One region of the Streptomyces sp. Q2 genome, then DNA from elsewhere that is predicted to be linked to it. Evidence: riboswitches for the same ligand, from Rfam matches in the RefSeq annotation. Region 1 holds a riboswitch; the other holds the start of a gene.

What was found. Region 1 has a riboswitch for cobalamin ahead of nicT (Nickel transporter NicT). Riboswitches for the same ligand answer to the same signal wherever they lie in the genome.
Region 2: another riboswitch for cobalamin. It lies ahead of ACWBNA_RS03455 (ribonucleoside-diphosphate reductase subunit alpha); the one in region 1 lies ahead of nicT (Nickel transporter NicT).

What each region holds. Positions count from the first base shown of each region.
Region 1 is NZ_JBXEJE010000001.1:78,294-82,763, forward strand. It holds gene thrS (threonine--tRNA ligase) at 1-15, shown strand, start outside; gene ACWBNA_RS00355 (nucleoside hydrolase) at 59-1,021, shown strand; gene nicT (Nickel transporter NicT) at 1,018-2,142, opposite strand; cobalamin riboswitch at 2,171-2,370, opposite strand; gene ACWBNA_RS00365 (ArsR/SmtB family transcription factor) at 2,451-2,840, shown strand; gene ACWBNA_RS00370 (LAETG motif-containing sortase-dependent surface protein) at 3,000-3,941, opposite strand; gene ACWBNA_RS00375 (glycoside hydrolase family 13 protein) at 4,227-4,470, shown strand, end outside.
Region 2 is NZ_JBXEJE010000002.1:280,729-285,198, reverse strand. It holds gene mctP (monocarboxylate uptake permease MctP) at 1-1,314, shown strand, start outside; cobalamin riboswitch at 1,496-1,624, shown strand; gene ACWBNA_RS03455 (ribonucleoside-diphosphate reductase subunit alpha) at 1,749-4,106, shown strand; gene ACWBNA_RS03450 (ribonucleotide-diphosphate reductase subunit beta) at 4,106-4,470, shown strand, end outside.

The sequences.
Region 1 (4,470 bases):
TGGGCGGCTGCGTAAGGTCGCTTCGTAACCCGTCGTAGCCCGGAAAGAGGAACCCGCCGTGACCGGTCAGCCCATCCCGGTGATCATCGACTGCGACACGGGCGTCGACGACGCCCTGGCCCTGCTGTTCGCCGTACGGCATCCCGCGCTCGACGTGCGCGCGGTGACCTGCGTGGCCGGGAACACCGACGTGGACGGCGTCGTCCGCAACACCCTGACCGTGCTGGAGCAGGCCGGGGCCGGTGACATCCCGGTCGCGCGGGGTGCCGAGCGCCCGCTGATCGAGCCGGTACGCACGGCACGGCACGTGCACGGCGAGGACGGGATGGGCGACCTGGGGCTGCCCGCGCCGACCCGCCGGCCGGTCGACGTGGACGCGGTGACGCTGCTGCGGCGGGAGATCCTCGCCTCACCGACGCCGGTCACCCTCATCCCCACCGCGCCCCTGACCAACATCGCGCTGCTGCTGCGCACCCACCCCGAGGTGGTCCGCAACATCGAGCGGATCGTGTTCATGGGCGGCGCGGTGGCGACCGGGAACGCCACGCCGGTCGCGGAGTTCAACGTGTGGCACGACCCGGAGGCGGCCGCGATCCTGCTCACCGCCGGGGTACCGATCACCATGTACGGCCTGGACGTCTTCAAGCAGGTCCTCGTCCCGGCCGGGGACGTGCAGCGGCTGCGCGCGAGCTCCGAACCCCGCCTGCGCATGGCCGGCGAACTCCTCGCCCACCGCGACCCCGCCACCTCCGGCGACCCCACGCCCACGGGCGGCCTCGGCGACGCGGGCGCCGTCTGCGCGGTCGTCGACCCGGGGGGCATCACCACCGAATTGCTCCCGGTCGAGGTGAGCCTGGCCCCGGGGGCCACCCGGGGCCAGACGATCGTCGACCGGCGCCCGCGCCCCGGCGAGTCCGAGATCCACGAGGGTACCCGTGAACAGCGCCTGGTGGACGTGGCGTTGGGCGTGGACGTGGAGCGGTACGTGAAGCTGTGGCTGACGACGGTGGAGGGTGTCTAGCGCGTCTCCGCCGCGGGCCGGACCGCCCACCGCTGCTCCACCCTGGCGAGCCGCCAGTAGGCGATGGCGGCCGCCCACACCACCACGAACAGGCCGACGATGACGTAGCCGACGCTGTCGAGGTTGATGTCGGCGATCCAGGTGGTGACCGTGTCGCTCAGGTCGAGCTTCTCGTGCAGGACGCCGACGAGTTCGATGGTGCCGATGAAGAAGGCGACGGCGACCGACAGGCCGGTGATGGTGAGGTTGTAGAAGACCTTGCGGACCGGGTTGGAGAACGCCCACTGGTAGGCGAAGTTCATGAACGTGCCGTCGAGGGTGTCGAACAGGCTCATGCCGGCGGCGAACAGGAGCGGCAGGGACAGGATCGCGTACCAGGGCAGGCCGGCCGCCGCGCCCGAGCCGGCCATCACCATCAGGGTGACCTCGGTCGCGGTGTCGAAGCCGAGGCCGAAGAGGAAGCCGAGCGGGAACATCTGGCCGGGGCGGCTGATGGACTTGGTGAGGCGGCCGAGGATCCGGTTCATGAAGCCGCGCGAGTCCAGGTGCTGTTCGAGTTCCTTCTCGTCGTAGGCGCCCGCCCGCATCGCCTTGAACACCTTCAGGATGCCGAGCAGGGCGGCCAGGTTGAGGGCGGCGATGAGGTAGAGGAACGTGCCGGAGATCGTCGTACCGAGGAAGCCGAGCACCTGGTGGGTGCCGGAGCCCTCGTTCATGACCTTTCCGGCCAGCTGGGTGCCGCCCGCGATCAGCAGGGCGAGGACGACCACCACGCTGGAGTGGCCGAGCGCGAACCAGAAGCCCACCGACACCGGGCGCTTGCCGTCGGCCATCAGCTTGCGGGTGGTGTTGTCGATCGCGGCGATGTGGTCGGCGTCGAAGGCGTGCCGCATGCCGAGGGTGTAGGCGGTGATGCCGAGGCCGATGCCGAAGGCCTTGTTGCCGACCTCGTAGTGCCCGGGGGCGACGAGGAGGAACAGGATTCCGAAGGCGACGACGTGCAGTGCGGCGACGACCGCCATGAGGCCGGCGGTCTTGAGGGTGTCTTCCCGGCGCCATTTGAAGGAGGACGTCGGGGCGGGGACATGCGCAGACTTCTGGGCAGGGTTGGGCAGGGTCATCCGGTCACGCTCCAGCACCTCGTGGATCAACTCGTGAGATGCCGTGGCCGGTCTCCTGGCTTACGGGTCGTACGTGTCCGTTCCTGCCTTCCCGGTCTTGCGACCAGTGGCCCGGCTGGCGCCGGACGGGACGGAAACTCCCCGATCACAGTGGCGAGGGCCGCTCCGGCATGGACCCCCTGAGGGGTCGTCACCGGCTTCCCGAGCACCACGGCCAGCCCACCGTAGGGTGGCAAGCGGTCTCCTGCATAGCTGCGTACCTGGGCAGGTATGAAAGATCACATGGGGGTGCCTGCGAGGATGACGGCATGCATCTCGTTCCGGCCGACCGAGCGGATCGCCGAACCATCGACGGGCACCGGGTGTGCGACGCCATCGCCGCGATCGGCGAACCGGGCCATGTCCGCACCTGGGCCGACCGCTTCTCGCTGCTCGCCGACCCCAAGCGGCTCGCCCTGCTGCTCGCCCTGCACCGGGCCGGCCCCCTGGCCGTCTCCGACCTGGCGATCGCCACCGGCATGAACGACCCCGCCGTGTCCCAGGCGCTCAGGCTGCTGCGGGCGGCGGGTGTCGTAGAGGGCGAGAAGGAGGGACGGATCGTGCGCTACCGCGTGGTGGACGCCGACATCGCCGCGCTGCTCAAGCAGTGCGCGACCCCATCCGGCCCGTCTGGGGGTCCCCCCTCTGGGGGAGTCTGAGGACGAGGCCCTTCGGGCCGAACGCGGGGGTCTGGGGGCGTAGCCCCCAGGGACGGGACGGGAAGGGGCGGCGCGGGTGACATCCCGTGTCCTCAACCCGAAAAGCGCCGGCCGGGCCGAAACCGCCCGACCGGCGCTGATCACACCGACTGCGCCTGATTACGAGCGGGCAGCCTTGCGACGCCGCGTCGCCAGCACGATGCCCGCACCGCCCGAGAGCAGCACCGCCGCACCGATCGCGATCGGACCGGTCGCGCTGCTGCCACCGGTCTCCGCGAGGTCACCGCCGCCGTTCGGGGTGGCGGCAGGGGACGTGGTGGACTCGGAGGCCGACGGGCTCGGGGCCTCGGTGGAGGGCGAGGGGGACTCGGCGGGGGTCTCCGTCGCCGGGGGCGTCGTCTCCTCCGCCGGCGTCGAGGGCTCGGTGGACTCCGGCGTCGACGGGGTCGGCGTCGGGGTGGCCGGCGGCTCGGACGGGGCCGTCGTGCAGTCCTTCGTGCCGCCGTTCCAGGCCGCGATCAGCTTGTCCTTGATGACCGGGCGGTCCGGGCCCTTGGGCAGGTCGCCGTGGACGAAGCCGTCGTTCGCGTCGAGCTTGCCGTCGAACTTGACCGCGCCGCGGTAGAGGTCTATCTGCGCGAAGCAGCCCGCGTCGGGCACCGCGATGTCGAGGGAGTCGGTCTGGCCCGGCTTGACGGTGACGGTGTCGAAGTCGACGAAGACCTGCTCGCCGGAGGTGCCGAAGGTGGCGCCGTGGGCGAGGTAGGAGGCCAGGGAGGCCGTGCAGGTGGCGGCGTCGCCCGCGGTGCGGACCTTGATGTGGACCTTGCCGTCGTCGGTCGGCTTGAGGTTCTGGTCGTCGACCTTGACCGAGTCGAAGAAGCTCGTGCCGTCCAGCGAGAACTGGCAGCGGTCGGTCCCGGTCTCGGTGCCCGCGCCGGTGCCGGGCTTGTAGGTGCCGCCGGAATTCCAGCCGTCGCCACCGGGAGTGCCGGTGGCCCAGGCGCCGGAAGCGGCGGCGACGGAGGCGGAACAAAGGACGAGCGCCGCGGCGCCCGTCCCCAGCAGGCGGCGCGCGGTGACACGTCTGGCTGTCGACATGCGGATCCCATCGGATGTGTGTGAGGGGTGCTGAGGTGCTGTGGAAACACCTCTGAGAACACTGGGCCCATTGGTCACATGCGCCACAGTGTCCGCACATCGTGGATCTCCCAGCGGAACCCTGTCAACCTGCGGATATGCAGAGGGAGTTCAGAACTCCCTCACAATTCCGACACACAGGGAATGAACCGCTCCGGACGGCGTTCGAGTTCCCTTTCCCGACAATGTGGACAGGTACCTGAGTGCCGTGCCCACCGTCACGACCGCCATGAGGGAGAACGCCGCGTGACCGACCCGAACCGAGACCACCGACTGCACCTTCCCGACCTCTCCTCCAAGGACCCCGACTGGTGGCGGCAGGCCGTCGTCTACCAGGTCTACCCCCGCAGCTTCGCCGACGCCGACGGCGACGGGCTCGGTGACCTGCGCGGGATCACCCGGCGCCTGAACCATCTCGCCGCGCTGGGCGTCGACGCCCTGTGGCTCAGCCCCTTCTACCCCTCCGAACTCGCCGACGGTGGCTACGACG
Region 2 (4,470 bases), on a different contig from region 1:
GTCTCGCACAAGCACGGGTACGTGACGACCTCGGACTTCGTGCGCGGCCGTCACGGCTCCAAGGGCCTGTCGCTCGCCGTGGCCGTGACCGGCATCCTCGCGACGATGCCGTACATCGCGCTCCAACTGGTCGGTATCCAGGCCGTCCTCGACGTGATGGGCGTCGGCGGCGGTGAGGACACCAACTGGTTCGTCAAGGACCTGCCGCTGCTGATCGCCTTCGGTGTGCTCGCGGCGTACACCTACTCGTCGGGGCTGCGCGCGCCCGCGCTGATCGCGTTCGTGAAGGACACGCTGATCTACATCGTCATCGCGGTGGCGATCATCTACATCCCGATCAAGCTGGGCGGGTTCGACGAGATCTTCGCCAAGGCGAGCGAGGCGTACGGCCAGACCAACCCGGCCACCGGCGCGCCGCGCGGGGCGCTGGTCCCGGCGGAGGCCGGTCAGTGGACCTACGCCACGCTGGCGTTGGGCTCCGCCCTCGCGCTCTTCATGTACCCGCACTCGATCACGGCGACGCTGTCCTCGAAGAGCCGCGAGGTGATCCGCCGCAACACCACGATCCTGCCGCTGTACTCGCTGATGCTGGGCCTGCTGGCGCTGCTGGGCTTCATGGCGATCGCGGCCGGAGTCAAGGTGAGCAACGGGCAGTTGGCCATCCCCCAGCTCTTCGAGAACATGTTCCCCGACTGGTTCGCGGGCGTGGCCTTCGCGGCGATCGGCATCGGCGCGCTGGTGCCGGCGGCGATCATGTCGATCGCGGCCGCGAACCTTTTCACCCGCAACATCTACAAGGACTTCATCAAGCCGGACGCCACGCCGGAGCAGGAGACCAAGGTCTCCAAGCTGGTGTCGCTCCTGGTGAAGGTGGGCGCGCTGGCCTTCGTCCTCACCATGGACAAGACGGTCGCCATCAACTTCCAGCTGCTCGGCGGCATCTGGATCCTGCAGACCTTCCCCGCCCTGGTCGGCGGCCTGTTCACACGGTGGTTCCACCGCTGGGCCCTGCTCGCCGGCTGGGCGGTCGGCATGGTCTACGGCACGGTCGCCGCGTACGGGGTGGCCTCGCCGACGCAGAAGCACTTCGGCGGCTCGTCCAAGGAGATCCCCGGCATCGGGGAGATCGGCTACATCGGCCTGACGGCGTTCCTCCTCAACGTCGCCGTCACGGTGGTCCTCACCTTCGTCCTGAAGGCGCTGAAGGCCCCCGAGGGAATCGACGAGACGTCCCCGGAGGACTACACGGCGGACGCCGGCGACCCGGGCGTCCAGGTGGAGCTGCCGCCGGCGACCGCGGGCACCTCGCACTGAGCGGTACGTCATCACGGGCCGCCGGAGAAATCCGGCGGCCCGTTGCCGTGTCCCCGCCCGCCGCCAACCTCGGCGGCCGCGACGGGCGTCGACGACATCACTCTCGTCACCTATGAGTTGACGCTCTGAAACCAGCGCGACACAACATATGGGGGTGCTTTCCTCACCCGGCACAAGATGTATGCTCATGCTCGCTGTCGCCGCAGGGGAATCCGGTGCGAATCCGGAACTGTCCCGCAACGGTGTACTCATGCGCGTTTATGCGTGCACGGGAGTCAGTCCGAGGACCTGCCGACAGCGCGCCCGGCCATCAGGCCCGGGTGCCATGACGTCCGGGCCTCGTGGAATGGGCCGGTGGACGCGACGCCGCGTGCGCTCGTGTGCTGCCGCCTGCCCTCCGCAAGGTCCCCGTGCCGAGCGAGGGAGAGCCCCACGTGACCATCGCGCCAGCAGATCCGGCCTCAGTGACACCGGTGGCCGACGACGGTCCCGGGACCGTGTTGCTGCGGATCCTGACCGAGCTGACCGCCGACCTCCCCGACGCCGATCCCGGCCGGGTCGCCGCCGCCGCGTTGCGCGGCCGGTCCGCGCGGGCTGACGGGACGGAACTGCGCGAGCTGGCCACCGAGGCGGCCGCCGGCCTCATCTCCGAGGACCCCGCCTACTCGCGGCTCGCCGCCCGCCTGCTGACGGTCAGCATCCGCGCCGAGGCCGCCTCCCAGGGCGTCACGTCCTTCACCGAGTCGGTGGCGGTGGGCCACCGCGAGGGCCTCGTCGCGGACCGTACGGCCGAGTTCGTGCGGGTGCACGCCGACCGCCTCGACGCCCTGGTCGACCTGCACGCCGACGACCGCTTCGGCTACTTCGGCCTGCGCACCCTGCACAGCCGCTATCTGCTCCGGCACCCGATCACCCGCCGGGTGATCGAGACGCCCCAGCACTTCATGCTCCGGGTGGCGTCCGGGCTCGCCGAGGACGACACGGTCAGGGCTCTCGACGAAGTCGCCGCCCTCTACCGGCTCATGAGCCGCCTCGACTACCTCCCCTCCTCCCCCACCCTCTTCAACTCCGGCACCCGGCACCCCCAGATGTCGTCGTGCTACCTCCTGGACTCCCCGAAGGACGAGCTGGACTCCATCTACGACCGCTACCACCAGGTCGCCCGGCTCTCCAAGCACGCGGGCGGCATCGGCATCGCCTACTCCCGCATCCGCTCCCGCGGTTCGCTGATCCGCGGCACGAACGGGCACTCCAACGGCATCGTCCCGTTCCTGAAGACCCTCGACGCCTCCGTCGCCGCGGTGAACCAGGGCGGCCGGCGCAAGGGCGCGGCCGCGGTCTACCTGGAGACCTGGCACTCTGACATCGAGGAGTTCCTGGAGCTGCGCGACAACACCGGTGAGGACGCCCGCCGTACGCACAACCTGAACCTCGCGCACTGGATCCCGGACGAGTTCATGCGCCGCGTGAGCGCCGACGCGCCCTGGTCGCTGTTCTCCCCCGCCGACGTGCCCGAGCTGGTGGACCTGTGGGGCGAGGAGTTCGACGCCGCCTATCGCGAGGCCGAGGAAAAGGGCCTCGCGCGCAAGACCATCCCCGCCCGTGACCTGTACGGCCGCATGATGCGCACCCTCGCGCAGACCGGCAACGGCTGGATGACTTTCAAGGACGCCGCCAACCGCACGGCCAACCAGACGGCCGAGCCGGGCCACGTCGTGCACTCCTCCAACCTCTGCACGGAGATCCTGGAGGTCACGGACGACGGGGAGACGGCGGTGTGCAACCTGGGGTCGGTGAACCTCGGCGCGTTCGTCGACCGGACGGCCGGGGACATCGACTGGGACCGCCTCGACGAGACCGTCCGCACCGCCGTCACCTTCCTCGACCGCGTGGTCGACATCAACTTCTACCCGACCGAGCAGGCGGGCCGCTCCAACGCCAGGTGGCGCCCGGTGGGCCTCGGCGCGATGGGCCTCCAGGACGTCTTCTTCCAGCTGCGGCTGCCCTTCGACTCGCCACAGGCCCGTCAGCTCTCCACCCGCATCGCCGAGCGCATCATGCTCGCCGCGTACGAGGCCTCCGCGGACCTCGCCGAGCGCAACGGCCCGTTGCCGGCCTGGGAGAAGACCCGCACGGCCCGTGGCGTTCTGCACCCCGACCACTACGACACCGAACTGACCTGGCCGGAGCGCTGGGCGGCATTGAGGGCACGTGTCGCCACGACCGGCATGCGCAACGCCCTGCTGCTCGCCATCGCGCCGACCGCCACCATCGCGTCGATCGCGGGCGTGTACGAGTGCATCGAGCCGCAGGTGTCCAACCTGTTCAAGCGCGAGACGCTGTCCGGCGAGTTCCTCCAGGTCAACTCGTACCTGGTGGACGAGCTGAAGCGGCTCGGCGTCTGGGACGCCCGCACCCGTGAGGCGCTGCGCGACGCCAACGGCTCGGTGCAGGGCTTCACCTGGATCCCGGAGGACGTACGGGCGCTGTACCGCACGGCGTGGGAGATCCCGCAGCGCGGTCTGATCGACATGGCGGCGGCCCGGACCCCGTTCCTGGACCAGTCCCAGTCCCTGAACCTGTTCCTGGAGACGCCGACCATCGGCAAGCTCTCCTCGATGTACGCGTACGCCTGGAAGTCGGGCCTGAAGACGACGTACTACCTGCGCTCGCGCCCGGCGACCCGCATCGCCCGCGCGGCCCAGGCCGCTGTCCCCGTTCAGCAGCCGGCCCCCGAAGAGGCCGTCGCCTGCTCCCTGGAAAACCCCGAGTCCTGCGAGGCCTGCCAGTAATGTCCAGCAACCAGAACCTGCTCGACCCCGGCTTCGAGCTGACTCTGCGCCCCATGCGCTACCCGGACTTCTACGAGCGCTACCGGGACGCCATCAAGAACACCTGGACCGTCGAGGAGGTCGACCTCCACTCCGACGTCGCCGACCTCGCGAAGCTCACGCCGGGCGAGCAGCACATGATCGGCAGGCTGGTCGCGTTCTTCGCGACGGGCGACTCGATCGTGGCGAACAACCTCGTGCTGACCCTGTACAAGCACATCAACTCCCCCGAGGCGCGGCTGTATCTCAGCAGGCAGCTCTTCGAGGAAGCGGTCCACGTCCAGTTCTACCTGACCCTCCTGGACACCTACCTGCCCGACCCGCA